Regions from separate parts of the Clostridium sp. LIBA-8841 genome, predicted to be linked through region 2. Evidence: riboswitches for the same ligand, from Rfam matches in the RefSeq annotation. Region 2 holds a riboswitch; the other holds the start of a gene.

Region 1 (17,016 bases), 990 kb from region 2:
AAAATACCAATTATAAGATTAATTACATAAGAAAAGTTTCCGTAATTAGCATTTACCACAGAAATTCCATGACTAAATTGTAATTTCCCTCCAAAGATTAAACCAACAATACCCTTTGAAATATTATGTAATAGACGAATTATTAAAAATGATAAAACAATCATAATTAATGTTGAAATAGTGTTTTTAAATTTGTTTGTTGTATTCAATTTTTTCAACTCCTTATTATAGATAAATATTGTATATGAAAAATATATTTTATAATTAACAGCTTAAAGTTTAGGTTTTATTGTACAATTTTGAATAAAGTGTTAACTAATCCTATATTAATATAAACTTTTTATGAACACAAGTAAAGAGTTAAATAGAAAAGTTGTGAATTTATCAGTTTGTAGGAATAGACAATATACAATTTTAAAGATAAGGGATAAAGTAAAAGTGAAATGTATATTTTATGAAAGAGTGAAATTAAAGGGGGGGAGAGATTGCTATAATTTTATAGGCTTTATAGCAATTGATTTATATGAGTGAATATATGGTAAATAGGATTTTAGGAAAAGACTTTGGTTTTTATAAGAGTCATGAGATTCCAAAAGAAGGCTTACTTGAGTTTGATGTTTTTAGTGATATTCATATTGTTAGTGATAGCATGGAAGATGAGTTAAGTGTCAAGTGGAATAAAACAATTGAATGTGTTAAAAATGATTTTAAAAAATCTTCTGGAATTATGGTTTGTGGAGACTTCGCAGAAGCTGGTGAGGAATATCAATTTAAAACTTATTTTGATATATTAGATAAGCATAATAAAGATTTTAATATTTTAACTGCCATAGGAAATCATCAAGTCAGATGGAAAGATACTTGGAATGAACCTTATAGTTTATATATGAAATACAATAGAGAATATATGGGAGAAACAGAAGGAAAGATATACTTTGATAAGTGGATTAAGGGATATCATTTTATTTTTCTTAATACTGAATGGCATATTAAAGATCGTTCATATATTTCACAGGAACAACTTGATTGGTTAGATAAAGCTATGGGAGAAAGAGAAGAGGAAGGAAAACCAGTATTTCTATTTTTACATCAAGCTTTAAGAGATACTTATTGGAATAGTAATGAATGGGATGTGGGTGTTCAAGATTTTGCCTTAAAAGAAGTTTTAAGAAAACATCCTAAATGCATAATGTTTACTGGTCATATTCATAATGGATTAGGAAAGTTAGATGTTTTAAAAACTGAATATGGAATAATGGTTGATGTACCGGGATTTCGTTCAAATGATTATGGAGATTCTAGAGGAGAGATTGGATATCATATAAGTGTTAATGAGGACAAAGTTCAAATAAGTTTATATGATTATAGAGAACATAAATGGATGGAGGATTATAACTATATAGTTGATTTAGATTCTAAGTTCTATAAAAAGGCAAAGGTTTTAGATATTGATTTTGATGGTGGTTCTTTAGTAGATAAATCATCTTATAATAATAGTTTGGTTAATATTGAAGGAGAGTTTGTTCAAGGAATTAATGGAGGACAAGCTTTAAAAGTAAAAAATTTAAAAGAACTAATTAATAAAGGTATTTTTAAAGAGGAAAATTTAATAGCTTCACTTGGAGAAGATGAATTTACTTTATTATTTTGGAGTAAGATTAATTATGAAGAGTGGTACCAAATAGGGGTAACTAAAAGCAATGAAAGAAAATTAAGGTTTTATATTAATGGAGAGTTGGTTCATGAAGAGGAACAAAGTCAAAATGAGATATCTTTAAACAAAACTTTTATAAGTGGAATTTTAAAATCAACTAACCTTAAAGAAGAGGCGATAAAGGAACTATTAATTGATGAGCTTAAGATTTATGAAAAAGTATTAGGAAGTGCTGAATTAGAAACAGCCTATACTCCTTTTAGAATAGAGAGGGAACCTAATAAAATAATAATTTCTTGGAAGGACTTTATAGATAAGGAAATAGAGCCTGCCTATATAGTTTTAGATGGAGAAGAATATTGTAAGATTGACTTAAATGAAAGAAGCAAAGAAATAACCGGATTAGAACCTAATAAGGAATATACAGTAGTTATTGTTGATAGAGAAAAAGATAATCATAGAAACTTTAGAAATGCATATTCCTTTACTTGTTAAAACAGAAATTTAAATTATGAAAATGGAGAAAAAACAGTTATGTATTTAATTACATAGCTGTTTTTTTATTTGATTAATATTTAATTCAGCTTATTTAAATAGAGAATTATAGCATAAAAAAGAAAAGATTTATGTTAAGAAGGCATAATATATAGGTTAAATAAATTTAACTGCGAAAAAATAATAAATACTGATAATTTAATATAAGTATAATAGAAGGTTAGGCTTACAAATTTTAATTGAGTTTTCTTACAGTTTCAGGTAAAAATCAACACTAGTTCAAAACATAGATATTTTAAAAAATTCTATATAAACGTTTTCAAGAGTGTGTTATAATGAAGATGAATAAAATGTTAATAAATTGATATATTTGTATATATTTGAATGTGGAGATGAGGAGATGAAGAGGTTAATTAAAATTTTATTGGTTATTGGATGTTTTGGATTAGGGGGATGGGCTATATCTGAGCATTACACAAATTTAACAGAAGAAAGATTTAATAATATTATAGAGAATGCAAATAAGGCTATTGATAATAAAGAGTATAAGACAGCTGAAGTATTATTGGATAAAGCCAAGATTATGGATCACAAATCAACTATAGTATGTGAAAAAATAGATGAAATGCAATTTGATAAGGAACAAAATGAACTTTATGATAGGGGTTTGGAATTAAAAAGAGCAAGAAGATATTCAGATGCCATAGATGTTTTTAGTGAAATTACTGATGAATCAGGGGATTTGAGGAGTAGGAGTAACAAAGAAATAGAAGAATGTAAGGAATATATAATAGAAAATTTTTCAGATAAAGCCAATGAAGCTATAAGAAGAGGTGATATGGAAAAAGCTAAATACATTGTAGTTAAAATAGAAAGAGTTGATGAAAATAGCCCTGAAATAAATATATTAAAGACAAAAATAGATAATTTTAAAGAAGATAAGTAAATATCAAGATTTTACTTGATATTTACTTATCTATTTTATTATTAGGTTTATTTTAAACTATTGTTGATTTTTAGATATGTATTAAGAGGTAGCTAAAAATCAACATTAATTTAAAATATAAGATTATTATTAAACAATATCTTTAGCATCTAAAAATGTCTCTTGTAAAAGTAATTTAATCATAGCGGGAAACTCTCTAATCATATATTGAACTCTAAGGACTATAGGTGTTTTTGAAGGAAGCCCTTCATTTTTAATACCCAAGTAATCTGCAATTTCCATAGCTCTAAATAGGTGGAAATCACTTGTTACTATTAATACCTCATCTTTACCAGCATTTCTTTCATCAAGAATTTTGTCACTGAATTCTAAATTTTGAAAAGTGGATTTAGATTTATCTTCCTCTATAATTCTATTAGGATTAATTCCTTTACTAACAAGAAAATCTTTCATAGCCTCAGCTTCAGGGATTAACTCATTACTTCCTTGACCACCAGAAACTATTACTTTGGTGTCAGGGTGTAGGTTAAGATACGCTAATCCTTCATCTAGTCTTTCTTGAAGAATAGGACTTGGCTTGTCTCCATCTAATCCAGCACCTAAAATTATTTCATAGTCTACGTCCTTAAGTTGGCTTATATTTTTAAAAGTTATCATTTTATATGTTAAAAAAACTTCAAAAATAATGAAGGCTGCAATAAGCAATCCTATTACAACAGCTATTCCAGTAAAAATCTTTTTTTTAATCAATCTATCACTTCCTTTGTTTTTACCTTCTAATAATGTAATATTTATCCTTAAAAATATTTTCTCATATAGAACTTACAGAGTTATGATTTAAAAGTGAAAAAAATATTACAATTTAATAAAACCAAGTTATAAAGATTAGTTAAAGGAGTGAGAAATTAGTCTAAATAAGTTTTTAAGGAACATTCATATATAATTAATTAAAATATTTTATATAAGTTTATAAAGAGAGAATTAATTATAATGAATGTTCCTTGTATAACTTAATTAAAAGCCTTATTTTAATATTTTAGAGAATGACCATCTTTTGTATATCAACAAATGGAGGTTCTCTCTTCCCACCATTCAAAGGAAACAATAGCATTTATTTCACAAGTATTCCTAATTTCTCTTAAAGAAACAACTATAGAATCCCCAGGCCCAAGGATAATTTGGCTTCCATCAATTATTAAAGTTGAAAATGGTTGAATAATCCTAGTAAATACAGGAATACCGTCAATAGGAGGAGTAATATTAGTTGAATATTGAATTACTCCTTTAGGCGTTGGTTCTGGGGTGATAGCTAGGTTTGAAGGACTTACAAGATTACTATTATTTCCTGAAGCACTTGATTTAAGATAAAATAAGCCTGAAATACTATTACGTGAACGGTTAGTTAATGTTATAGCATTTAAATAAATATTAATCCCTGAATTAGAAGGATTCTTTAGTAATCCTATTACACGTCCAGCTCTTCCAGTCAATATTGGAGTTTGACCTATAAAATAGTTTCCTCTTCTTGATTGGGATAAAGCATATGGGATTAATGTATTATTATTATCGATTCTTTTACATGGCATAATAATCACCTAAATTATAATATATTTTAAAAAGGATTTTCCACTAATATGATATGTTTAAGTTTTCATCAAGGTTACATATTTTAGTTTTGTTTAGTTAGTCTTATATTTAAAAGGAATAATTTTGAAATAAAACTTTAGATTATGTATAGCATTTATTTCTTTAAAGCATAATTTATTTTTTAAAGAATATAAATATAAAGTAGTACATTTTTACTACAACTTATGTTTTAAGGGGGAAAAGGAAGGATGAATTTTAAAGGTATAATGAGTAAACGATTACTATCTGTGCTATGTTTAGCATCAGTAACAACATCCTTATTTACTTTAGGAGCACCTAAGGAAGTTAAGGCTTCTCAAAACACTCCATATGACCAAAAGGAGTCATTAGCTCCACTTGGACAAGGGTATAGCATTGATGATTTATTAAATTGGACGCCAGAGAGTGATCCAGATGCTAAATATAATAGAGCTAGTATTGAAAGAAAAGATAGATTTATGGGTAACATAGTAAATCAAAATGCTCATCCAGAGGCTAGAATAATGAATTGTGCTTTAACTAATCCGCTAACAGATAATGCACCAGTTCAAGGAACAGAATCAATTAATGCTTATGTATTTTCATATTGGCAATATATAGATTCTTATGTTTATTGGGGAGGTTCTAGTAAGGGAATATTCTTAATTCCAACAGCAGATGTAATAGATGCTGGGCATAAGAATGGAGTTCCTGTTTTAGGTACTATAGGATTCCCATGGGGAACTGGAGCAGGACATGTTGAGCAAGTTAGAGAGTTTATTCAAAAAGATGAAAATGGAAATTTCCCAGTAGCAGATAAAATGATAGAAATGGCTAACTATTATGGATTTGATGGATACTTCTTTAACCAAGAATCTTATGGATGTAATAAAAATGATGCAGATTTAATGATAGAAATGCTTGAATATATTAGAGAAAAAGATCCTAATATAGTTATTGGATGGTATGATTCTATGGTTTCTACAGGTAATGTATCTTATCAGGATTCATTAAATGATAGAAATGCACCATTTTTCCAAAATGGAGATGTTAAGACTACTGACCAGTTTTTCTTAAATTATAACTGGAGCAAATGGAAGATTGATACTACTGTTGATACAGCTAGAGGGCTAGGAAGAAGTCCTTATGATGTTTATGCAGGATTAGATGTTCAACAAAACGCATATAATACAAACTTTAGAGTTGATCAATTATTAGATGAAAATAATAAGCTTAGAACTTCTTTGGCTATGTATTGTCCAAACTCTACATTCTCAATGGCTAAAGATGCTTATGATTTCTATAATCATGATCAAAAATTCTGGGTTGGACCAACAGGAGATCCTTCAAAGTCAGATACTAATTCTTCTTGGGTTGGTTTAGCAAACTATGTTCCAGATAGATCAGCAGTTAATGATTTACCATTTGTAACAAACTTTAATTTAGGACATGGAGAAGATTATTATATAGATGGAGAAGTTTCAAGAGATGAGGAGTGGAATTATAGAGCGCTTCAAGAATATCTTCCTACTTGGAGATGGATTGTTGAGTCTAATGGGTCAAAGCTTACTCCAGAATTTGATTTCAAAACAGCTTATAATGGAGGTTCTTCTTTAAAAATTCAAGGAGATTTAGAAGCTGAAAATCCAAATCATATTAAGCTTTATAGTACAGATTTAGCCTTAGAAAAGGACTCAACAGAATTATCAATTGTTTATAAAACAGATTCAGCTCCTAATATGAAAGTTGGATTATGTTTTGGAGAAAATTATGATTATGAAAACTTTACATTCTTTGATGTTACTGAAAATAGCAATGGGGAATGGACAGAAGTTAAAATTCCTTTAGGAGAGCATGTTGGTAAAACTATTTCTGCAATATCTTTAGGATTTGAAAGTCAAACTGATATAGAAAACTTTAATATAAATATAGGTCAATTATCTATAGAGGATACAGAAGCAAATAATAAGGGGTTAAAAACTGGTAAAGTTGTTTTAGAAGAATCAATGGTTCACCATGCTAATAGTGCAGAGGCAAGAATTTATTGGAATGGATTAGAGAATGGAAATGAAGAAGACTTAGCATTCTATGAAATATATAGAATTAAACCAGATGGATCAAAGGAACTTATGGGAGCAACTCCAAATGATGCTTATTATGTTCAAGATTTTGAAAGACATGGAGAAGAAATGAGTTTTGAAATAGAAGTAGTTCCTGTTGATGTTAATTACAATAGAGGAACAGGTCAAAGTATTACTTTTGATTGGGGAATAGCTCATGATGCTACTGAGGTTCCAGATAATACTGAACCTGTTAACTTTGCATTAAATAAACCAGTAACAGCAAGTAGAGAAAATAGTGGAGAACCTGCTATGAAAGCTGTTGACGGCACTGTAGAAAATAATAGTAAATGGTGTGCGACTAATGCTTATTCAGGATGGTTAAATGTTGATTTAGGAGAGCCAAAAACTGTTCAAAGATGGGTTGTTATGCATGGAGAAGCAGGTGGAGAGGCCAAGGATACTAATACAAATGATTTTGCCTTAGAGGTTTCATATGATGGTGGAAAAACTTATGAGCCAGTTGATACTGTAAGAGGAAATACTGATGCCATTACTGATAGAAATTTAGTAGAGCCAGTAACTTCTCAACATTTTAGGTTAAGAATAGATGATTCAGGAAATTCACCATGGGGTGCAATAAGAATATATGAATTCCAATTATTTGAGGATACTTACACAGAACAAGTTGATTATATTCCTATGAGATTTGTAAGTGCTAAGAATAATCTTGGAGCAGAGGATTATGTAACTATTACAAGAGGAAAAGAAGGACAAACAGTAAATCTTTATAAATCAATAGGAGATGAGGAGCCTTTTGCAACTAAGACTATTGATGGAAATGGAGAGGCTAAGTTCGAGGATTTAGATTTAGGTAGTGAAGAAGGAAGAGTTTATTATGCTATAGCTGAAGATGGAAAAGAAGAAAGCTTAAGAATGAGCGTTGAATATGAAAATGAAGCTTGGGATGAAACTAGTATTCCAGGAAACTATGAATTAAGACCATATGTAGCGCCAGGAACTACTGTGGAATCATCAAACTATGGGACATTAGAAATAAAAGGATTAGGTGAAGGTGATATAGTAAGTCTATATTCAAGTATGGATTCACTTCTTCCAGAAAAGACTTCAGTTAAAGTTGGCTCAGGAGAAAGTTCTGCAATATTAGATAGAATAGAAGTAAATAAGGATGGAGGCTCTTTTATATTAGAAGTTAAGAGTCCAGGTAAAAAGGCTGTTAGATATGAAGTTAAGTATAATGGTTTTGGAGAATTTGAAATGGAAGTAAAAGTTGAAGCACCAAGAAATCTAAAAGACTTAGATGTTCAACAAAAAAATGTAAAGTTAGGATGGGAAGCTCCAGAATCAACTTATGGATTAGAAGGTTATGTAATCTACAAAGATGGTAAAAAGATTGCAGAGGTTGAAAAAGATGTTACTGAGTATAATGTTGAAAAGTTAAATAGACATACAATATATAACTTTAAAGTAGCAGCTAAATATTCAAATGGAGAGCTGTCACAAAAAGAATCATTAACTTTAAGAACAGCTAGATAAAGTGAAAAATAGTTATTAAATAAAAAAACTAATGTTATTTAATATAACATTAGTTTTTTTATTTTATCTTTAGTAGTAACTTAAAAATAGGAAATTTTAAGTTTATTTTTAAAAGTATACAAGTGGATATTAAGTATTAAATAATAATGGATTTTATTTGCGATTTAATAAAAAAATGGGTTGTTTTTTAACTTAGTTATAAAAATATGAAAAAGTAAGTGAATTTTATATGAAAATTGTAAATAATATGCTATTATTTCCTTACAGAAAATTCAATAGGCAAACTTAGAGAAATCTAAGGACGCAAAGCTATAGGGACTAAAGTTTTAAATAACAATGTTAGCCAGTTGCCAAAAGGTATATATTTATTATACATTTTGTTTTATTAATATTTAATAGTTTTAAGTATGATTTGCTTATTTCTATGTAATTTTATGCATTTTTGGCTACTCATTTAGGAGTAGCCTTTTTTGATGTATTCTTTTTGGATAACCAGCTAAAAAAGTAGGGGGTAAAACACTTATGTTAAAGAAAAAAATTTCATTAATTATTGTAGCGGCAGTAATATCGAGCTTTTCTACACCAGCTATCATAACTTTGGCAGACGAAGTGCAAAAGGAAAAGGCGGTATTAACTGAAACTCAAGGAACTGGAGAAGAAAATTCAACAGATGCTACAGTCAAAAAATTTGACTTGCTAAACAATGAAAACATTGAAGGGTATAACAAAGTATTCAAAATTGAAAGAGAAAAAATTAAGTCAATAACTAATAATGGGGGACAATATGGAAGTTCATCAATTAACAAAGCTATAGACGGAGACCTTAAAACACATTGGGAAACAGGAACTCCAAATAGAACAGACTTCAAGAATGAAGTTATAATTGAGTTAACTGAACCTACGATGTTAAACAGAATAGTTTATGGTGCAAGACGTGATTCTGCCATGGGTAAAGGATTTGCTAGAAAGTTTAAATTGTATGCTTCAACAAGTGAAAGTGGAGATGATTTCACATTAGTATGTGATGGAGATTATTCAAAATCAAATAGTGATATAGTTCAAATAAAATTTAAACCTACTGAGTTTAAACGTTTAAAATTTGTTTTTGATGAGGCAAATCAAGATTGGGCAAGTGCTGTAGAATTCATGCTTTATAAGCCTGATGATGTTTTAGATAAAATGAATAGATTATTTAAAGATGATACACTAAGTCAGGTTAGTGAAGAATTTAATACAGTAGAAAAATTAGATGCTTTAGAAGAGGAAGCAAAAACACACCCTTTATATAATTCCTTTAAAGAAGACATAGAAAATGCAAAAAGAATACTTAAAAGCAGTAAAATCGAAGCTGAAGAAGCTAAAGTAGAGAAGTTTAATTTACAAGATAATGAAGAATACAATAAACTTTTTGAAATAGATAAAAGTAATATAGAGTCAATAAGTAACAATGGAGGCCAATATTCTTCTCAAAACGTAAAGAATGCAATAGATGGAGACTTAAAAACTTATTGGGAAACTGGAAGAGCAAATGGAAATAACTTTAATAATGAAGTAGAAGTTACTTTTAAAAACAATGTTAAATTAAGTAGAGTTGTGTATGGTGCAAGACCTAGTGATAATAAAGGATTTGCAGAGCAATTTGATATATATGGTTCAACTACATCTAAAGGAGACACATATCAATTAGTAGCAACAGGCTCTTATTCTAAAACTAGTGGCTTTATAGAAGCGAAATTTAAAGAAGCTGAGTTTAAGAGATTAAAGTTTGTGTTTAAAAAATCTGATCAGAATTGGGCAACTTTATCAGAACTTAAATTTTATAAGAATGATGAGTTAGCAGATAAAGTTGAAAATATATTCACTGATAAAACTTATTCAGATTTAAAACCAGAATTTAAAAATAGTGAATACATAAATAATTTAGAACAAGAAGTTCAAAATCATCCTTTAAAAGATGAATTAGCATCAAGATTAAATATAGCAAAAGACATATTAAACAATAAAATTGATTCTGAAAATACAAAGTTTGTTGCTACTCAATATGGAGATTTAGCAAGATACGGCAGTGAAGTTTTAAGCATGTCTAGTATGGGAGAAAATTTCCAAGTAACAGGACTTTATGCCTTACCAGGAGATAAATTAAAAGTTTATGTCAATGCTGAAGCAGGAAAACCAATGCCAAGATTAATCTTTTCACAAAATGAGGGAAGTTATAGTAGTTGGAGAAAAACTGTTAATTTACATACTGGAATTAATGAAATAACTGTTCCAACAGTAAATAGGGATGGAAACTATAAGAGTAATCCTAAACCAGGTGGGTCTATATACATAGAAAACCCATATACTCCAGAGGAACAGGGACAAGCACCTATTATAAGGATTGAGGGTGCTCAAAGATTTCCTTTATTTAAAAAGGGTGATAATGAAGAGGAATTTAAAAATTTCTTAGTGGAATATAAGAAAAAGCTAGATGAAGACAATGCAGCTGGAACTAATAAAGTTCTTGATATAGCTGAGGTTGACTCGGATAGAATGACGTTATCAGGAACTACAACTGGAGCCTATGATGCATATATAAATCAAGGAGTAAAACCTAGTGAGACTACAACTTTCTGGGATCAAACAATGGCGGAGCTATTTAAATACTATGGATTTGATGGAAGTAGTGAAGTTAATAATCCTAAAAATATAAAAGAGCATATGAGATTAGCTCAACCTTTTGGAGCAATGTATGCTTCTGGAGATCATGTTGGAGTTCAAAAAAGTGCTATGAGTGCTATGTTAAATCCAAATTCTATAAAAGGTGGTTATTGGGGATTTATACACGAAATAGGACATAGAATGGATACTAATGGACGCACTTGGGGAGAGGTTACTAATAATATGCTTCCTATGCATATGGGTGTACAGTTTAACAACATAGATAATAGAATACCTTATGAATCAGAGATTTATCCAAATGTTGCACCAAATGAAAGAGATGAAGAATTTGTGCATGGTCATTACTTTGAGAGCTTAGGATTATTCTGGCAATTACAAATGTATGATGAGAATTATTGGCCAAATTTAAATAAGCTTTATAGAGAAAGAAAACCATCTCCAAAGAATGAACAAGAAAAGAGAGATATATTCGTTGAATATTCATCTGATGCATTAAACTTAGATTTATCAGAATATTTCAGACGTCATGGTTTTGTGGCTAGTAAAGAAACTTTAGATAAGTTAGCTAAGTATAATAAGCCTTCTAAAAAAATATGGTATTTAAATAATAGTTCTATAAATTATAAAGGACCTTCAATTGATGAAAGTGCTAAACCAGTTATGAATTCTGAAATAGAAGAAAATAATTTTAGACAACCAGAAATAAAGTTCTCTTCAGATATACCTAATGATGAATTATTAGGATACGAAATAACAAGAAATGATGAAGTTATTGGATTTACTACTAAAACTTCATTTACAGATAAAACAGCAAAAGCTAATACTAAATATGAATATAAAGTGAGAGCTTACGGAAAGGATTTATCTACTTCAAGTGAGAGTGAGCCAGTTAATTACGAAATACAAAGAGCTTATGTAGGCTTTGATAAGAGTAATTGGGAAGCTAAAACTAATTATCTAACAGTAAGTGGAATGGAAGTACCTAAAGCAATTGATGAAAAGTATTCAAAGTATGGTGTTTTTCAAACAAGAAGGGTAACTGATGATGAAATAAAAAAAGGAATAACTAATCCTATGGAAAGTCCATATTTATTAATAGATATGAAAGAAAATAAAGACTTTGATGGATTTGAATATTACAATGCAACAAGTGATAGTAACGGAAAAGGAATGGTTAAAACTTATAATCTTTATATAAGTAATGATGGCAAAAACTTTACTAAAATAGTAGATAATGAGGATATACCACAGGCTTCAGAAAGAGGAAGAAAAGAAGTTTTATTGGATAAAACTTATAATGCTAGATTCATAAAGTTTGAATGTGTACAAAGTGCTCAAAAAGATGGAATAATGACAGTTTCAGAGTTTTCACCTATTAATAAGGAAAAGGATATAGAGGTATCAAACATTGAAATAGTTAGTGAAAATAATAAAAAAGAGATTAATGGACTTGATGAGAGTATAAAATTAACTGCAAAAACAAAACCAATAGGTGCCACTCTAAAAGAAGTAGAATGGAAGGCAGTTGATTCTAAAACTGGTGAAGAAAGCAAAGCTGTTAAGTTAGATGTATCGGGTGAAAATGTTATTGTAACACCAAATTCAACAGGAAAAGTAGAAACTGTTAAGGTAGTAGCTACTTCAAAGTACAACAAAGAGGTAATGAATGAAATAACTATAACTTCAAATGCTTCACAGCTTGCTGAAGAAGGAACTTATAAAGATATAGAAAAGAATAATTGGACAGCTGAAACTAGTGCACCTACTGATTGGAGATATGCACCTAATAAGGCCGTAGATGGAAAAACAGGAGAGTATGATATATTCCAATCTGCTAGTCAAGAAGGAACTAAATATTTAACAATAGATATGAAGAATGAGTTTAGCTTTAATGGATTTGCTTATCATAATAAAGCTAATGGAAACTCAACAGAGGGACAAGTTAAGAGATATAATTTATATATAAGTGATGATGGAGAAAACTTTACAAAAATAGTTGATAATGGTGTAGTTCCAAGAGCAGACGTTAAAGAGCGTAAAAATATATTACTAGATAAAACTTATACTGCAAGGTATATAAGATTTGAGTGTTTAGAAACTCAGTTTGGTGACAATAAGATGGCCGTTTTAGAGTTTAGTCCATTTACAACTGAGAAGAACATACCTGTGAATAAAATGGAGGTTACATCTAAAAATGGAACACAAGAGATATATGAAATAAACACAATTGGAGAAGGTATTGACTTAGATGCGAAAATTTATCCTGAAAATGCTACTGATAAAGATGTTATGTGGAAAGTTGTTGATGCAAAAACTAATGAACCTGTAGACGAGTATGTAACAATAGATGAAAATGGTGTCTTAAAAGGAACAGGAGTGGCATATGATGGTGAAATTAAAATAATAGCTACTTCAAAGGCTGACAATAAAATAGAAGCTGAAGCTAAAGGGCTTGTTGTAAACAACACAGATTTAAATACAATTTCAACAATGAGCAAGTTTAATCTATTAAACAATGAAAGCTTACCTAAATATGATAAAAAATATAAAGAAAATATAGTGGCTATCAGTAACAATGGAAGACAGTATGGTTCAAGCTCTATAGATAAAGCAATAGATGGAAATAGAAATACTCATTGGGAAACAGATACTCCAAATAGTGATAACTTTACTAATGAAGTTATATTAACTATGGAAAATGGTAATGATGTTGTAGATAGATTAGTATATGCTACTAGACAGGATGGAGCAAGAGGAAAGGGATTCCCACTTGAGTATGAATTATATGCTTCAAATACTGAGCCAGGAAATACTTTTAGAAAAGTAGCTGAAGGTTCTTATAGTGGAAACACTGGAGATTTTGTTGAAATAAAATTCACTCCAACTAAAGCAAAGAGATTTAAATTTGTATTTAAAAATGCTAAAGATGGCTGGGCAAGTGCATCAGAATTCTGCATGTATAAAGAAGATAAGTTAAGAGCTACATTAGATGATTTGTTTGTTGATTCATCTAAAAATGAATTAAAAGAACAATATAAAGATATAAGCAAAATAAACGAACTAGAAAATCAGCTTGAGAACTATGAATTAAAAGATTACTACAAAGAAGACGTTGAAAAGGCTAAGGATTTAATTTCTAAGAAACCTGAAATAAAGGTTGAAGATAGCACAATAATTCATATTAAAGATAGCTTTAATGCAATGAACGGTGTTAGAGGAATAGATAATGAAGATGGAAATATAACTGATAAGATTGTTGTTAAAGAAAATAATGTTGACACTTCCAAAGCTGGAGTTTATAAAATTCTTTATGAATTAACTGATAGCTCAGGACGTAAGACATCTAAGGAAAGACGTGTTATTGTAACAACAGAAGAAGAGTATTTAAGTGATATTGACTGGACAAAAGCTACATCAGGATGGAGAACTGTACAAAAAGATAAGAGTGTTCAAGGAAACAAATTAACTTTAAAAGGAACAGATGAAAATAAGAGTTATGACAAAGGAATTGGAACACACTCAAATTCAGAAATAGTCTATGATTTAAGTGGAAAAGATTATTCATATTTTATGGCTAAAGTTGGAGTAGACCAAGAAGTTTCAGGTAACTCAGCTTCATCAGTAATATTCCAAGTATATTTAGATGGAAATAAAGTATATGATAGTGGCATGATGAAATCTGGAGATCTAGAAAAGGATGTATTTGTTGAAACTAAAGGAGCAAAGGAATTGAAGTTAGTAGTAAATGATGGAGGAAATGGAAATTCTTCTGACCATGCAGACTTTGCAGATGCTAAATTATTAGTTATGAATTCTAAACCAGTTTTAAAGGTTGAAGAGGATGCAGTGACAAAGGTAGGGCAACCATTAGAGAGCATAACTGGGAAATATACAGCTACAGATGTTGAAGATGGAGATTTAACTTCAAAGGTTGTTATTGGAGGAAATGTAGACTTTAATAAAGCTGGTATCTATAGAGTAACTTACTCTGTAGAAGATTCAGATGGAAATACTACTGAAGCAACAAGAACAATTAAAGTAATTGATATGAAAAATAGCACATATTTAAGTGATATTGATTGGATATCAGCAAATAATACTTATGCAAAAGCTAATAAGGATATATCAGTAAGTGGTAATCCATTAAGATTAACTGATGAAAATGGACAAAGTGTAACTTATGAAAAAGGTATAGGAACACATTCAACATCAACAATAAAATATGATTTGACTAAAGGAAATTATGGTTATTTCTCAAGTTATGTTGGAGTTGATAGACAAATGTATGGTACTGTTGGATCAGTAACTTTTGAAGTATGGCTTGATAATAAGAAAGTGTATGATAGTGGATTAATGAATTCTACTTCTACTCAAAAGTATATAGAAGTAAATCTTAAGGGAGCAAAAGAGCTTAAGATTATAGTTACAGATGGTGGCAATGGAAATGGTTCAGACCATGCTACTTTTGGAGATACAAAACTTTACTATGTAGAATAAATTTTATTATATAGATAGAAGTGTAGAGGAGATAATCCTTTATACTTCTATTTATTTTTAGTCGTATTGATTTTTAGAAGTTTTTATACTTAATTTAAGATTTAGTGAAATACTTTATTCTTAGTGATTTATAAGAAAAGAGAGAGTTTTATTTTAGATATGGAAAGATATCAAATAACTTTAGTTATATTGTTAAATTTTGGAATGATAGAAAAATATATTGACTAAATAAGATTAGATGCTATAATAAATTTGTGTTTTAAATGATATTGAATATCATTAATATATATTAACGAGAATCAAAAAAGAAGTTGGAGGACAAATGATGAAGGGATTTAAAAGATTAGCAGTTTTAGGACTTGCAGTACTTACAGTTGGAATGTTTGTTGGATGTTCAGGTAGTAAGACTAGTGAAGGAAATAGTAATAATGGGGAAAAAAGAGTTGTACAATCTGTAAAGGGAGAAGTTGAAATACCAGCTAATCCACAGAGAATAGTTGATATTTCTGGTAGTACAGAAGAGTTAGTTCTATTAGGACATACTCCTGTGGCTACAGCAAATGTGGATTCATACAAAACGGATCAAGTGCCATCATACATGGCAGATAAATTAAAAGATACAAAGATAGTTGGTCATTCTATGATGGATACAGCTGATATAGAAGGGATATTATCAGTAAATCCAGATTTAATAATAATGTCACCTAGACAAGAAAAAATATATGATCAATTAGCAGAAATAGCTCCAGTGGTTGTGATTAATGATAATTCAAATGACTGGGAAGCCAAGTTTAAAGATATAGCAAAGTTATTTAATCAAGAAGATGAAGCTCAAAAGTGGTTAGATGATTACTATAAAAAAGCAAAAGAAGTAGGAAATGAAATTAAGAAAGCAAATGGAGATGGAACTTACTTAACTGTTTTAGCTAATTCAGGACAATTTATGGTATTTACTGAAGGTGGAATAGGAACAATCTTAAAGGATGATATGGGATTACCTCAACCAAGTAAAATGCCAAAACAAGATAGTATAACATTACCTACAGTTACTCTTGAAGGACTTACTGAAATAGATGCAGATCACATAATAGTTTTAGGAACAGAGTCAGATAAGGCTAACTTAGAGTCAAGTAGTGTTTGGAAAGAAATGAGAGCGGTTAAGGATGGAAATGTAACAATGCTTGATGTAAGTCCATACTTTACTCAGGCTTACAACCCAATGGGAAGAGAACTTTTATTACAATCAATTAAAGATGAGCTTGTAAAATAGTACATATTTTTAGTAGGTGTAAGATTTAAAATTTTGCACCTACTATTTGAATTTTAGTAGAAGATTTTTAGTAAAATAATTATTTAACTCAGGTGATACTTTAAGGAGGACAACTTATGAAAATACAAAAGAAAAAGACTTTAGCTTATTGGCTAATGGCTATAGGGCTGGTACTTTTGATTAGTGGAATTATTTTATCCATATCTATAGGAGCAAAGGATATTGATTTCTCTATGATAATAAAGTCTATTTTCACAAATGATGCAGATGT
Region 2 (17,016 bases):
TTAAAGTAGCTTGGTAATTTAATGTTAAACCAGTATCTACATAAGTTTTTATATTATCATATACAAAATTAATTGTAATCACTGTTGAACCATCTGATTGTTTTTGTGAACTTAAAGTATAATCTTCTGGACTACTAAAAACTTTATCTCCTGAAGTTATTTTAAATCCAGTAGCCTCATCGTATGTTAACCCTTTGCTCATAGTATCTGTAAATTTATACATTATATTTTTCGCATTTGCTTCATATGTTGGTATAGTCGCATTTACTTGATATTTTATAACATCTCCAATATTATCAGAAGAAGTTTTAACTTTTTCATTATTTTCAATTATATTTTTTTCTAATGCAGGAGTATTATCTTTTGGATTAATAGTCACATTATAATTCCATGTATCTCCTGAAACTTCTGGAACTGAAACTAATATAGGTCCTGAAGCAACAGCAGCCCCCTCTGAATCACTTGAAGTTTCTGTTACTAAATAATATCCTAAATTAACAGTATTTTCTTGTCCCTCTAAAAGTTTTTGTCCTAATACATCATTATCAGTAACATATTTATGTAAATCAACGGCAAATTGTTTTGTTTGTTCTGCATCTAAATTTTGTATATCATTTTCAGAATAAGAACCATATTGTGAATTATTAAAAAATCCTTTAAACTCACTAGTTGGTGAATATTCATAAGCATCTCCACTCTGGGTTGCATCTAATAACTTATATGCATTAAAAGTTGCCCCATTTTTTGCTATTGTTATACTACCTGTAGTTGGTGCATTCTTAGAAATTGATGGTGTTGCTGCAAATACAGGGATTGATGTTGCAATAAAAATAAACATGAATGACATAAAGATACTAAGTTTTTTTAAAATATTGTTTTTCATTTATTAATTCTTCCTTTCTTTTAAAATAAATTTAGTGCTAACTAACAAGATTAATACCCCTGCTAATAATGTAATTCCAATTAAATAAAATTTAAAAGTTCCACTTCCGCCTGTTTCAGGTAATATTATTCTTGGGATATTTTTTACTGAAATACTATATCCATCTATTTCCGAGTTTTTATTTAAAATTATTTTTTCGCCTTGTTCTCCTATTTTATAAAAGCTTTCTTCAGAGTTTAAAGTTATATAAATATCTTCACTTAATTTATAACCATTAGGAGACTTTATTTCTTTTAATATGTAATTACCATAAGGTAAGTTATTAATTTTAAAAGATGCATCATTTCCTAAAGGTACTAAATTTATAGTTCCATTTTCATTTATTTCATAATTGTCTTGTTCAGAGCTAAATTTTAAAGCATTTTCAGGATCGTCTTGTTTTGCTAATTCAAATTCAGCACCTAAAATAGGATCATCTTTTTCATCTATTTTATTTATAACTAAGTTACAAGTAGTTGGGAGTGGATCATCTTTAGCAACTACTTTAACTACCTTACTTTGATTATTCACATTAAATTTAATAGGTATCTGACCAAGTTTATATCCATCTGGTGCTTTAGTTTCTTCTAATTTATAATCACCATAAGGTAATTCTAGTGTTATTGGTGATTCTGATGAACTTATAATATTGGTAATCTCTTTACCATAGACATCTTTAACAGGGTTGCCATCTTTAGTTGTTAGTTTAAAAATAGCTCCATCAAGTAAAGTGGCTTCTGCATCATTTTTAGATATTTTGATTATTTCTACTAAAGGATTTTTTTTAGTAGAAACTTCATTGGTAGGATTGCCATTTACATATGCAATATTTTTAACCTCATCTCCTGGCTTAACATTTTTCATACTTGCTTCTATAGTAATATAAGCATCATCATTAGGATCTATAGCCGCTTTATCATTTTTAATAGTCAGTTTTTTTGTTGTTTCATCAAAATTAGTAGTAAATTGATCAGTAGATGTTATTTTAATATCACTTAATCTAGAATCTAATGTATCAACAATATTTAAAGTATCTTTTAAAAAATGTCCATAAGAATCAAATTTAATTTGATATTTAATTTTTTGATCATTAGGATCATTGGTTACATTTGTTTTATCTACATGTTTGTAAACGTTTAGAGCACCTGCATCTTTGGATAATCTTGAATAATGACTAGAAGGTACATCTTTTGATTCACTGTCATAATATAAATTTGCATTATTTAAATATCCATCTTCAGTAGATGTAACAAGTGTATTATAACTAATAAAGTAATGGTCATATGGTATATCTCCAAAATCTACTTCCAAAGATTTAGTATCAGCTTTAAGTTTATTATTGTCCCAAAACTCTTGTGTGGCATCTGTGCTTTTCCCAGAAAAACTATCTCTCCTTATATGTATACTTGCTGTATCTAAAGCCATTCCTTTTGGAATATTATCAACAAATTTAGCATTATTTAAATATTGTCTAGTATGTGGATTTATACCATCACCTAAATTTATTTCTATATAATATGTTATAGGCTTGTTTCTATCAGTTATTTCTCCATAATATTGCTTTACCCCATCCTTATCTATAGCAGCGTTTGGTAAATTAGCTGTTTTGTACATAAGTGGATACTTACCAGAACCCCCACCTTGAGACTCGTTACCTGTTACATCTATTGTTTTAGTTTGTCCATTTAAATCAATGTTAACTGGATATTTTACACCTTGTCTAATATTGCTATTTCCAGTGACACGTATAGATAGATATCCTGTTACAGCTTTTTCTACATTTTCATTAAATATTAGAGTAACTACTCCATTTTTATTAGTACAACTGGTAAAATGTGCATCGGAATATACAGGTGTTATATCCTTAAAAATATCTGGAAATTCAATAACAATTTTATCGCCAGGTTTTAGTTTGCTTTTATCTAAAATCTTATAGTCAATTTGTAAAGTATTGATTATATCTTTTGAGACAGTATTACTTTGGAAAGTAGCACTTGTAATTTCAACACCACCATCACCTTGAAGTAATTTTGAATTTTCACCAAATACAAGAACTCCAGGTGAGATTATACTTAATAGCATAGAAATAAATGTTGCTAAGGCCGTAATAAAATACTTTTTCTTTCGCTTCACAGAACTCCTCCTTTCTTTAATAAAATTAAAAATAAAAAAACCGACTAATATTTATAAATTTTTATAAATATAGCCGGTTGCATCAATAACTCAATATATCCCAGATGCCCAGATACAGGATATATCTCAACGTTTCTATAATTTGTATTCATTTTATTTACTTTTTAATTGTTTTTAGGTCAATTGAATTCGTCTTGTATACTACATCATTTTGGGAAAACTGTCAAAATATATGTAAAATTTCCGAATACATATTATTAATATTAATCACAAATAATTAATATTAATAATTTATTCCTATATTTAGTTACCATATTTCTAAATAAACAACAAATTTCTTAACAAATTCATTTTATTTAATTTATTAAAGTTATTTTTAAAAATGAATTTTTAATCTATTACTAATTGAGTTGTTTTTCATAAATCTTTATTTAATTATTTACTATATCACTTTTTATAAGAATATAACAAAAAGTTATTCCCACAATTACTAACCCTATTAAAACTGACACAACAACTAAATTTCTTATATTAGAACTTATTCCTATTATTATTGGTATTAATATTGAAATTATTATTGAGGTGACCAAAGTTGCTACTGATGATTTTTTTATACTTCCAATAACAAATGGAAGTAATGATAATATACCTCCAATAATTATACTTATAAAAAGTACTACTATCATGAAATTTTCAAAGACGAATTCTCCATATATTACATGTGTAAAAGAATTTAAAATTATCATATAAGAAGAACAGACTAAATCTCCAATTAATATAGATATCATAGTAAATCCAACAACTATAAGCATTTTAGATATAATAATTTTTCTCCTACTTATTGGATATGTAAACATAACTAAAATAGTTTTATTCTTATATTCACTTATCATTATTTTTGCTGTTAGTACTGCTGAAAATATTATAAACGTTATTGTTACAATCATAATACTCATTCTTAAATTGCGTAACATTGTATTTCCTGTATCTATAGCTCTATTTGAATCTTTTACAAAATCACTTGTCATACTAGCCATTATTGCGACTATACATATAATAGCCGCTAATATATATCTTTGTAATTTATATTTCTTAAATTCTAACTTAATTAAATCAAACATATTTTTTATCCTTTCAAAATTTATCAGTCTCTAAACATTATTTCTTACCTATAATTATTTATCTCCTTTTTAAAAACATAAAACATTGATATAACTAAAATCATTAAAATTACAGCAATTTCAATAAATATAGCTTTTTCATTGATTATTAGATTTGTGTTTTTAGATATTATCTTAGGCATAAACGCAGCTATTATTACTGCTGTAACTATGGTAACTATACCCGACTTTTTCAAAATACCAATTACAAAAGGAAATAATGATAAAATTATTCCCATGATTACACTTATAATAGGGCCCACTATAATAAAATGTCTTAAATTAAAATTTCCCTTTATTCCTTGTGTAACTGATTCTAAAATTATCATATAACCTGTACATACTAAATTACCAATTAGTAAAACTATAATTGTAAATATAATAACTATTATTAATTTTGCCAAAATAACCTTTTTTCTGTTTATTGGATAAGTAAAAAGAATTAGAATGGTTCTATTCTTATATTCATCCATTATTATTTTTGTCATTAATACTGCTGAAAATATAACAAATGTTCCTATAACAATTACATCAACCATCCAAAAAATCATTTCGTATGTAGTATTTCTTTCTATAATTTTTTGTGTAAATAAATTAGTTATTGTTATATATGTCAAGATACCAATTATGCATATAAAAGCAAAAAATATGTATTTATATAATTTATATTTTTTTAATTCTAACTTAATCAAATGAAACATAGTTCTCCTCCTTGATAAGTAAAAAACTTCTAATCTCTCTATTAATTAGTTTATCAATAGAAAAATTCTTTTTTCTGTCTTAAAACTATCTTTTATATTAATTTTTAATTTCAACATTTTTTATATTCTTAGCAACTTATTAATCTATTTATTAATTTAAACTAAAAAAGAGAGTATAATTACTCTCTTAAAACTTATAACTTTCAAATTAAATATTTTCAAAAATATGTTTTTTATCTTCGTCATCTAAACGTAAATATAACTTAATTATTTCCTCATAAATTATTTTAGTAAAATTACAATTACGATAACTCGAAGTTTGAATATTACCTGTATTAACTAGATTTTCATTTGGACATCCACCTAGACATAAATTTTGCACCCAACAATTTTCGCATTGTTTATGGCTATAAACATTGAATTTTTTAATAAATTTATCTATGTTATTAAATTTTTTAAATATGCTTCCAACACAATATTCTTTGTTAGCTACAAATCTATGACAAGGAAATAAATTACCATATATATCTACAGCATATGTATTTCTACCCGCTCCACATCCCAAAGATCTTTTATTAGAAAATTCTATTTTCTCTAAAGCTGACTTTAACATTGGAAATTTATTTATTTCAAAATATTTCTTTTCTTTTATTAAATTTTCAAAATAATTTATAAATTTTACATATTCTTCAGTCGCTTTTTTATAATCATTATCATCTAGTAAATTTTGTGCTAAAGCAATTGGAATACATTTAAATCCTAATGAATTTAAGTGGTTAAATATTTCAATAAAATTCAAATTATTTTTTGTAGCTGTTGCTCTGGCAGTAATTTTATCATATTTTCTTATATTTTTAGTTTTGATTATTATTTCATCGTATGATTCTCTTTTATTACTAAAATATCTATTTTCATTATGTTTTTCTTTTACACCGTCAATACTTATTTGAATAGAAATATTATTTTCTACTAAGAATTCTTCTATTTCATCATTAATAACTGTTCCATTAGTTGTAATTGTGTAAGAAAATTTCTTATTGTATTTTTTCTCTTTTATTTTACAATAATTAACGACTTCTTTAATTAACTTAAAATTTAATAAAGGTTCTCCCCCTAAAAAAGCTATTAATAATTCTCTTTCATCTGTATTATCTATTAAGAAATCAATTGCCTTTAAAGCAACTTCCTTATTCATTTTACCTTTGTCACTATATTCGCCACCATCTCCATAACAATATTTACATCTCATGTTACATTCTTGAATAACCATTAATGTTAATGAAGATAATTTCTTATCTAAAAGATAAGTATCATTATTATATATTTTTTCAAATCCCTTTAAGAATTCTACCTGCTCCATTTGAATTAATACTTCTATAAATTCATTTTTAGAAAATAAATGTTTTAAATTATTATAAGCTTCCTTAATACTTTTCCCCTCATTTTCTATTAAAAGTAAAGTTCTATAATCTAATTCAAATAATCCATTTGAATTAATAGTATATAAATAAATTTTATTATTTTGTTTAAAAATTTTAAATGGATAAAATTCTAAAACTCTATCAAAGTTATTCATGTATAAACTCCTTATATTTTCTCATATAAAAAATCACTTTTTATTTATTAAATAAAAAGTGATTTTTTGTTAGATTTTTTTAGCTAAGTACATCCCATGACCATTCATCACAAAGCATACAAGGCCAACGATTCTCTTTTTTAGCATTTTGATTTACTTGTTTAAACATTAATATCTCTCCCTTGTTGTTTATTTTTTGTATATATAACAATAACTAGTATATCAATTAAATATTTCTTTTTTATATTGTAAAACTGTCTAAAAACTTTCTTTTTTATTAATTTTTCAATTTATATTTTGTATTCAGCCATCAACTTACATATAATTTTATTATCTTGCAAAAAATTTTTATTGTTCTCACAAATATAAAAAACCATCAGATAATCTGATGGTTATATATTAAATCTTTATATAAAATCACTATTATTTTTAATCTACATAATTATTTTCTATTTTATTTATTTGATTTTTTAAAACATAGAAACTTATACCCCAAACTATTATTAATACTATTATTAACTTAATAAGTGTACTTAATAAACTAGAGTTGCCTATTATTATAGGTTGTAATACTACTGCTATTATTACTGAAGTAATTAAAGTAGCCACCCCCGATTTTTTTAATATAATACCAATTGAAAAAGGAATTAATGATAAAATTCCTCCCATAGCTACGCTTGTAAGAAGTACTCCTATAAGAAAATATTTTAAATCAAAATTTCCACTTACTACATTTACAAATGAATCTAAAATCATTACATAAGCTGTACATATTAAATCACCAATTAATATAGCTATCATTGTGAATAATATAATTACTAATAGTTTTGCTATAATAATCTTCTTTCTATTTATTGGATAAGTAAACATATTTAAAATAGTTCTATTTTTATACTCATCCATTATTATTTTTGTCGTTAATACTGCTGAAAATATTATAAATATTTGTGTCATAATCACTTGTATCATTCTTAAAGTGTTTTCATATGTATCCATAGCTTGTCTTGAATCAACTAAAGTAGTTATAAAAGACATTGTTAAAAAAGCTATAACGCCAATAATACAAATAACAGCTGGTAAAACATATCTATATAATTTATATTTTTTTATTTCTAGCTTAATCAAATGAAACATAGTTTGCCTCCTGAATAAGCTTTAAAAAATATTCTTCTAAGGTGCTTTCCTTTTTACTTATACTTTCTAATTCAATATTATTATTAATCATTAATTTTGAAATTTCATTTTTGGATACTGTTAAATCATAGATTCTAATTTTATTTTCAGAAATTATTTTATAATTTTTAATACCAAATTCTTCTTCAATTAAGTATCCAGTCTTTTCTAGATTATTAACTTCTAATTCTATGTAATTTGAGTTATATTTTTGCATATCTTTCATAGAAATTTCTTCTAAAATTCTACCATTTTTTATAACCCCAATAGTATCTGCTATCAATTCAATTTCTGATAGAATATGACTTGAAATAAGTATTGTTGTTCCATACTTCTCATTTAACTCCCTTATTATCAACCTCATTTCTTTTATTCCCTCTGGATCTAATCCATTAATAGGCTCATCTAATATAAGAAATTCAGGTTGTGTAATTATAGCTCTAGCTATTGCTAGTCTCTGTTTCATTCCTAATGAAAAATCACAAACACGTTTTTTTTCGATATTATGTAAACCAACAAAATCTAAAACTTCTTTAATTCTTTCTTTATTGTGATATCCCATATACTCACAATGTAAATTTAAATTTTCTCTTGCCGTTAACTTATCGTAAAAATATGGACTTTCTATGAGAGAACCAATTCTTTTTAAAATATCAAAATTATCTCTATTAGAATCTTTATCAAATACTAAAACTTCACCTTCAGTTGGCTTTACTAGATTAAGAATTATTTTCATAATAGTACTTTTCCCTGCTCCATTCGGACCTAGAAAACCATATATTTCACCTTTTTTTATCCTCATATTTACATTATCAATAACCTTATTATTGTTATATATTTTAGTTAAATTATTTATCTTTAACATATCATCCATGAAGTTCTCTCCTTTCAATGAAAAGTATAGCAAAGTAAAAATTCTTTTTTCTGTCTTAAAACTGTCTTTTATATTAACTTTTAATTAGCTAATGGAAATAGTATTTTAAATACCGTTTTTTCATTAGGTATACTAAACAAACTAATTTTACCATTCATCTTTTCAACAAGTTCTTTTGTTATAGTTAAACCTAGCCCACTTCCTTGATATTCCATACTTCTTGAATCTTCTAATGTATATAATCTTTCAAAAATTAGTTCTTTTTCTTTTTCTATTATCCCCTTACCATGATCCTCAACCTCTACACAGGTATATTCTTTATTTTTATAAAGCTTTATCCCTAAATATTGCCCATCACTACCATATTTAATAGCATTATCTATCAAATTTTTTAGTATTCTTCCAAGCGCTTCTTCATCACCACTTATAAAAATAGGTTCTTCTGGTATTTTTATTTTTACTTCAAGTTTTTTTCTAGAAATAACATTATAGAACTCAAACATATTTTTCCTACATACTTCACATAAGTTTATCTTCTTTAACTTAAGAATTTTATCTCCTGACTCAAGTTTTGCTAAATCAAAAAATTTATTTATCAGTTGTAAAATTTCATCAATTCTAGATTCTACTTTAATGATCATTTTGTCCTCATTAAATTTCATTTTTAGCATTTCTACGTACCCTTTTAAAGTTGTTAATGGTGTTTTCAAATCATGTGAAATATTAGATATCATCCTCATCATTGATAATTTAGAATGCTCATATGCTACTTTATTATTAGTACTATAATCCAACAATCTGTTTATACCAGAAATTAAACTTATTAACTCTTTACTATCAGTAAATAATAAAATTTTTTCATTTGTTCTATTTTCCAAAATATCATTAAGTTTGTCGCTTATATAATTTATTTCATTTGTTTGTTTTTTATATTTTTTAAATTCATATAAATAACCTAATATTAAAAAAATTATTACTAGTAACATTAGTATTTTCATCAGTTATTCCTCCTCTATACAGTACCCAATGCCCCATAGAGTTTTAATATAACTATTTTCCTTTTTATCTTCTATCTTTTTTCTTATCCTTCTTATATGTAAATTTATCACGTTTTCTTCACCATAATATGGTTCATTCCATACATGGTTATATATCATTTCCTTTGAAAAAACTTTCCCTTTATTTGAAGCCAATAATTTTAAAATTCCAAACTCTGTCTGAGTGAAATTTAAATTTTCTCCATTTTTAGTTACTGAATATCTATCTAAATCTATTTCTAAGTCCTTCACAAAAATTATATTATTTTTCTTTTCTATATATTGAGTAACCCTTCTTATATTTGCTTTAATTCTTGCAGAAAGCTCAACTAAAGAAAATGGTTTAGTTATATAATCATCAGCTCCTAACCCTAATCCTATGGCCTTATCATTATCATCATCTTTAGCAGTAATAATGATTATAGGAACTGTACTAGTCTTTCTAATTTTTCTTAAAACATCTATTCCATTTATTTTTGGTATCATTAAATCCAATAAAATCAAATCATATTTTTCTGTATTGAAATAATTAATAGCATCTTCTCCATTGAAGCATGTGTTAATAATATATGATTCACTGGTCAAATAATCTGTAATCATCTCACTTATGTTCTTATCATCTTCCACTAATAGTATTTTAAACATTTTATCGCTCCTCTTAAGTTTATGTATCTAACATATATATTAGTTTAAAATTCCTTTTAAATCAAAAATTTCTAAAATAAACTATTTATTCAATGAATTCATATTAAAATAAAAAGCTATATTTAAGTCAAAGTATTTTAAAACATAAGAAAAAGTGCTTAACATTTTAAATGTTAAGCACTTATTTTTGCATCATTATCTTTCATCCTCAATTACAAACTTTCATTCTTCATAAATTAAGCTTATTTTAATTTCTATTTATTCATTCATCAATAATCACTATACTATATTTTAATTTTTTACTTTTAATGATGTAAATATAAAAAAATATATACTTAATATATCTAAAAAGAGTTAGCAAAAATCAGCTAACTCTTTTCTAACTTATTTACACAATTTTAGTCGTCCACTCTTCGCAATTCCATACATCTGTTACTACATCTCTATAGAATTCAGGTTCATGGCAAACTAAAAGTATGCTTCCTTTATATTCTTTTAATGCTCTCTTTAATTCATCCTTAGCTTCAACATCTAAGTGGTTTGTAGGCTCGTCTAGGATAAGTATGTTTGTTTCATTGTTTATTAGTTTACAAAGTCTTACCTTAGCTTGTTCTCCCCCACTTAATACTGCTACTGAGCTTTCTATGTGTTTTGTTGTTAGTCCACATTTAGCTAAGGCGCTTCTTACCTCGTATTGAGTGTATCCTGGGAACTCTTGCCATACTTCTTCTATACATGAATTGTAATTAGCTTCTTTTATTTCTTGCTCGAAGTATCCTATGCTTTGGTAATCTCCTGTTTCAACTTCTCCACTTATAGGTTTAATTATTCCCATTAAACTTTTTAGAAGAGTTGATTTTCCAAGACCGTTAGCTCCAACTAAAGCTATTTTTTGGCCTCTTTCCATTCTTATGTTAAGTGGCTTACTTAATGGCTCATCATATCCTATAACTAAGTCTCTTGCTTCAAATATTAATTTACCTGAAGTTCTTCCTTGCTTGAAGTTGAACTCTGGTTTTGGTTTTTCTCCTACAAGTTCTATTCTATCCATCTTATCTAATTTCTTTTGTCTAGCTCTTGCCATACCTGTTGTGGCAACTCTCGCCTTATTTCTAGCAACGAAATCCTCAAGCTTAGCAATCTCAGCCTGTTGTCTTTCGTAAGCGGCCTCTAATTGCTTCTTATTAGCTTCATATACTCTCATGAAGTTGTCGTAATCTCCTGTGTATCTAGTTAATGCTCTATTTTCAACATGGTAGATTACATTTACTACGCTATTTAAGAATGGAATATCATGTGATATTAATATAAATGCATTTTCATATCCTATTAAGTAGTTCTTAAGCCAAGCTATATGTTCCTCATCAAGATAGTTTGTAGGCTCGTCTAGAAGTAATATATCCGGTGTTTCTAATAAAAGTTTAGCTAATAAAACCTTAGTTCTTTGTCCTCCACTTAAATCAGTAACGTCTTTGTCTAATCCTACATCTCTAAGACCTAAACCAGCTGCAACTTCTTCAACCTTTGCATCTATCATATAAAATCCGTTATGATCTAGCATATCTTGAATTGTAGCTGTTCTTTCTAAGGCTTTAGTCATTTCATCCTCTGACATTTCACCCATTCTCTCATAAAGACCATTCATTTCAATTTCCATATCAAAAAGATATTGGAATGCTTCTCTTAAAACTTCTCTTATACTCTTACCTTTTTCAAGTTGAGCATGCTGATCCATGTAACCAACTCTAACCTTGTTACTCCATTGAACATCTCCCTCATCTGGCATAAGTTTACCTGTGATTATGTTCATGAAAGTTGATTTACCTTCTCCATTAGCTCCTATAAGACCTACGTGCTCCCCCTTTAAAAGTCTAAAGGACACATCTTCAAATATGGCTCTATCTCCAAAGCCATGATTCATATTCTTAACTATTAAAATACTCATTTAACTTATATCTCTCCTTATCTACAAATCTAAAAAAATTTCTATAAAAATCATTAATCTTATATTATAAACTCAAAATAGTATATCTTAGTAAATTAAACCTGCACTTCAATACTAAGTGAAATTTTCATATCAAAACTTATATATTATGTAACATATAAAATATTTTAAGCTGGAATTTATATTTACCGAATAGTTATTCGTGCAAATAAACTCCAACTAAGTAATCAATTCTTAAAGAAACATTTGGCTACCAATAAACAAAATTAGAGCTAAGAAACAAACTCCAATTATATTATATAGAACTGATCCCTTAGATGCTTTTTTCTTATTTAATCTACTTACTCTGCTCTCTACCATTTCCCTATTCCACCTTTCAAACTAAAATTTTTATATAAAAATCTATATTACTGTTTTTCATACTATGTTTTAAACTATTATTTATTTTTAGCTAAATCTGAAAGTCTATCTAAAAATAAATATTAACTTTAAAATTCTTTAATACACATCATATATAGTATATTATCTAAGTTTGATTTTTCAAATATATTTTTATTTCCTCCCCATAAAATTCAAACCTTATTTACTCTTAATTTACTGAAAAAAATTTTTACTTCCATGATAAATTCCCTCAATAAACTAATATATACATTTTAAAGAAAATTGTTCTAAAAATTTTACTTTAAAATAAAAAATTCTTTTTATCAATACTAATTAAATAAAAAACTATATTTTAAATTAACCTTTACTTAAATCAAAAAAAGAAACTCTTACTCTAACTCTGTATATAATATAATCAAGATGTTCTATTATAGTATTAATAGGTTTCAATATGCTATAATAAACTAAATACTTGGTATAAATTTGTACATTTAGTAAGAAAGGGGTTTATTATGCTATATTATTTAGTTGCATTATTTGACAAGGCTTCCTATGCAATAATAAAGCCACTGCAAGAATCAATTTCAAATGAATATAAGCTTTATGAGAATCTCCCAATGCTTCATATTACTCTAGATGTAATTGAAGATCCTGATATGGATAAATTAAATGAGGTAGTAAAAAACACTTTAAAATCATATAAAAAATTTGAAGTGCACATAAACGGGCTTATTAAGTTTGGAGAACCATATAGGTCTGTAAATTTAAAAGTAGATGAGAAAAGTGGCGTAATTAAAAAACTTTCTATAGAGCTTTATGAAAACCTATTAAAAGCAGGATTTAAGCTAACATCTAATCCAAATACATGGAAACTTCATGTATCCTTAGCTAATCCATATTTTGCTCAAAGGGTATGGGGAAAGGACGAGTTTGAATCAGCTTATACTAAACTTCAAGACTATAATTTTAATAGAGAACTTCTAATTGATGAAATTCAATTTTGGAGACCAATTAATGATGAAAGTAAAATGGTGGTGTTTAAATACTCATTATCCTAATAAAAAGTTTATATTAAAGATTATATAGATATTAATAAAAACTTACACAGATACTAAACAAAATAGTATTTATGTAAGTTTTTTTAGAAAGTAATTTTAATACAACAATTTTTATTTTGTCCATAAACATACTAATTTAATATAATAAAAAGGACTATCTCTAAGCTTAAAATAAAGAACTTTTAATTGGCGCAAGGGTAATGTACCAATTAATTTATAAGTATTTTAAGCTATTTTTGATGCAGTCCTCTTAAAGTGTGCTAAATAATATTATGGTAATCGTAAAAAAAATTCAGAGAGAGTTTAGGCTCCCTCTGAAATAAGTTTAGTTTTATCAAATTCACATTCAATCCATAATAAAATGGTACGAGTTAAGCGTAAATAAAATTTATATTTTAATAAGTTTCTTTAAAAACTTCAAAGTAACCTTGTGGATGATGACATGAAGGACATTTTAATGGAGCTTCTTTACCTTCCCAAATGAATCCACAGTTATCACATTTCCAAAGAACAACTTCATCTTTTTTGAACACTTGTCCTTCTTCAATGTTTTTAGCTAATTTAGTATATCTATTAAAATGAGCTGTTTCAGCTTTAGCTATCATTCTAAAAGAAGCAGCTACTTCTGGGAATCCTTCCTTATCCGCAACCTCTGCAAATGATGGATAAAGATTACTTAATTCATCATATTCTCCTGCAGCAGCAAATTTTAAATTAGTTAATGTATTTGTAGGTAATTCTACTGGATAAGCAGCATCAATTTCTACCATTTCTCCTTGTAAATCATTTTGTAAATGCTTAAAAAATACTTTAGCATGTTCTTTTTCATTTTCTGCAGTTTCTAAGAAGATATTTGATATTTGAATATATCCTTCTTTTCTAGCTGTACTTGAAAAATAAGTATATCTAGTTCTTGCTTGGCATTCACCAGCGAATGATTTCATTAGATTTTCAGCAGTTTTAGTTCCTTTTAAACTTTTCATTATAAAAACCTCCTACAAATCACTTATTTGAAGAAACATTACATTGTCTATTTTTCCAAATAAATAATTTCTAAATTGTATTAATTAATAATAATTATTTCTTACATATTTATAATAACACTTTCCTATGAAAATTCAAGTGCTTTTTAAACATTTTATGAATAAATTTTATTTTTGTTCATAATTTTATGCATACTATTCTTTTATGCATATTTTTTATTATATTCAATATAGAATAAAGTTGACTATTATTTTTATAAAAGGCTATGTTTTAAACAAACAATATAATAGATTCTTTTTTAATCTGAGTATATAATCTAAGTCATAAAGTTAAATTAATTATATAAAATCTTTAACATTAATTTTATGGAAGGAGTTTTATTATGAAGATTAAGATACATCCAAACTCAATTGACAAAGTTAAAGATATGCTTGCCAACAGTGATAAAGATGCTATTAGAATAGAAGCTTGTTCCTCTGGCTGAGCAGGCTTAAATATCAAGGTTGTTCTGGATGAACAACATGAAAATGACGATGTGGTTATAGATAATGGTATTAAAATAGTTGCAGATAAAAAAATATCTCACTTTTTTACTGACGCAACCTTAGAATATAAAAAGACTATTCTTGGTAAAAAATTTAAAGTTTATTAAGATGTATAAATTTTAATTTATTAGTTAATAATATTAGTAACTTAATACACTCTTAAGTTAACCACACAATTTAATAGAAAAAGGAACTGTTATCCCAAAACAGTTCCTTTTTTGTATTCTAAAATTACTAAATGGCTATAAAGAAGGTGTAAATTATAAATATTATTACACTTAATACAAATGGTACATTTATTACTTTCTCTTCTTTGTAAGAAACTCTTGTTGCAACATCTAGTTCATCTAAAGTAATATTTAGATTTCTCTTTTCCATTTTTCTTATTAAATAACTAATTAAAAATCCACAAATTATTGCTAATACTAAATAATAGAATAATAATTGTATTTTAACCTCAATAGGTACATTTTGTACCGCATCCATTTGATGTACTAGATCCTCTGTTGTTATTCCTTGGCTAGTTATTCTCTGCATAATTAAATTCCATGAGTTAATTAAAAAGTGAATTAACATTGATAAGAATATGCTTCCAGTTGCTCTTACTACATAAGCTAAGATTATTCCCATAACTGCAGCATATAAAAATTGCTGAGCATTTAAATGAAGGATACCAAACATTATACCTGTCATTATTGCTGCTACATGCTTACTTTTAAATTCAAATCCTGATAGAACAATCCCTCTCATAGTTATCTCTTCTGTTATGGCTGGTGTAACCCCTATAACTAAAACCATTAACCATAATGGGAATGAATTCATTTGACCTAAAAGTAATGCTACATCATTTGTATAAAAGAAGCTTGATAAATATGAAAAAAACATCATAACTGGATTTGCTAAAGCTGCTATTAATATAGCAAAAAACACATCTTTTCCCTTTGGCTTCTTAAAGCTAAAAACTTTCTTGTAATTACTTTTAGTTACTATAATATATATTATTGCTGGTATTATAAAAAATACTATGTGCGTTGCCATTAAAACTAATGGTGGCGTTAATCCTATGCTATATAGAGCTGGTGATAAAAAATATGGCCCTATTATTGATAAAACTAATACTATAAGAAAATATAAACTTACTTTAAATATAGGCTTCATCTTATTTCTCCCTTCTAAAACATAAAATTTAAAATATCGCATAAACCTAAGTTTAATACATTAAAGCATATTTACTCAACTTAAAATATAACATATTTATTAATTAGCTAATATTACTAATTAATTACTTTTTTGTTTAATTACTATCTTAGTGTAGTAATTTTGCAAGGTATAAATTCACTAAAAAAATTCTATAAAATATTAAAATATTTTGTTTATAACTGTATAAAAAAATTAATACTGTTAATACTATTTACTGAGGCAATAAGCTTCAATCTTATAATAGCCTCTCCCCCATTTTATTTATACTGACAGTTTCGTTAATGTACGGAATAACGAAACTGTCTCCCCCTTAAAACCCTTATAATGTAATAAATTTTCTTCATGTTTTTCTAGTAGAGAGTATTTAAATACTCTCTTACTTTTTAAAAATTTAATTAAGACATATATTTATAAGTTTTATTTTAGGTTATTTTTGATTTTTAGATAGAACTGTAAGACCATCTTAATGAGCAATTAGAGTTTCATTATATATGAAAGAATAATAGCGTTAAGAGGCTTCTTCTGTTCGACGCGAAGCTAGTTTAGAAGCCTTAGCTATTATTCTGGAATAGATAATAGACACTCTTTGCGAAATTAAGCTAGGTCTGAAAGTCTAGCTAAAAATCAATATTAACTAAAACAAAGCTTTTAAAATAAATTATTAGCTAGTCTAAGCACATAT

The links. A riboswitch is a leader RNA that binds a small molecule or an ion and turns the genes downstream of it on or off. The one in region 2 is predicted to bind cyclic di-GMP.
Region 1: linked by a shared signal. The riboswitch ahead of AC2A4K_RS05210 (NPCBM/NEW2 domain-containing protein) and the one ahead of AC2A4K_RS01010 (SpaA isopeptide-forming pilin-related protein) in region 2 are both predicted to bind cyclic di-GMP.

The regions. Positions count from the first base shown of each region.
Region 1 covers NZ_CM173488.1:1,204,157-1,221,172, forward strand. Annotated here, with positions in the region: gene AC2A4K_RS05180 (hypothetical protein) at 1-209, opposite strand, end outside; gene AC2A4K_RS05185 (metallophosphoesterase family protein) at 536-2,149, shown strand; gene AC2A4K_RS05190 (hypothetical protein) at 2,550-3,095, shown strand; gene AC2A4K_RS05195 (YdcF family protein) at 3,225-3,845, opposite strand; gene AC2A4K_RS05200 (DUF6143 family protein) at 4,157-4,681, opposite strand; gene AC2A4K_RS05205 (endo-beta-N-acetylglucosaminidase) at 4,931-8,317, shown strand; cyclic di-GMP riboswitch class I at 8,586-8,672, shown strand; gene AC2A4K_RS05210 (NPCBM/NEW2 domain-containing protein) at 8,840-15,475, shown strand; gene AC2A4K_RS05215 (iron-hydroxamate ABC transporter substrate-binding protein) at 15,801-16,745, shown strand; gene AC2A4K_RS05220 (FecCD family ABC transporter permease) at 16,862-17,016, shown strand, end outside.
Region 2 covers NZ_CM173488.1:214,388-231,403, reverse strand. Annotated here, with positions in the region: gene AC2A4K_RS01015 (SpaH/EbpB family LPXTG-anchored major pilin) at 1-883, opposite strand, end outside; gene AC2A4K_RS01010 (SpaA isopeptide-forming pilin-related protein) at 887-3,055, opposite strand; cyclic di-GMP riboswitch class II at 3,118-3,201, opposite strand; gene AC2A4K_RS01005 (ABC transporter permease) at 3,487-4,176, opposite strand; gene AC2A4K_RS01000 (ABC transporter permease) at 4,221-4,916, opposite strand; gene papB (PapB family radical SAM/SPASM ranthipeptide maturase) at 5,125-6,492, opposite strand; gene AC2A4K_RS00990 (ABC transporter permease) at 6,922-7,626, opposite strand; gene AC2A4K_RS00985 (ABC transporter ATP-binding protein) at 7,610-8,539, opposite strand; gene AC2A4K_RS00980 (sensor histidine kinase) at 8,620-9,537, opposite strand; gene AC2A4K_RS00975 (response regulator transcription factor) at 9,541-10,221, opposite strand; gene AC2A4K_RS00970 (ABC-F family ATP-binding cassette domain-containing protein) at 10,610-12,166, opposite strand; gene AC2A4K_RS00965 (hypothetical protein) at 12,401-12,526, opposite strand; gene AC2A4K_RS00960 (2'-5' RNA ligase family protein) at 13,060-13,605, shown strand; gene rbr (rubrerythrin) at 14,001-14,588, opposite strand; gene AC2A4K_RS00950 (HesB/IscA family protein) at 14,972-15,241, shown strand; gene AC2A4K_RS00945 (CPBP family intramembrane glutamic endopeptidase) at 15,369-16,292, opposite strand.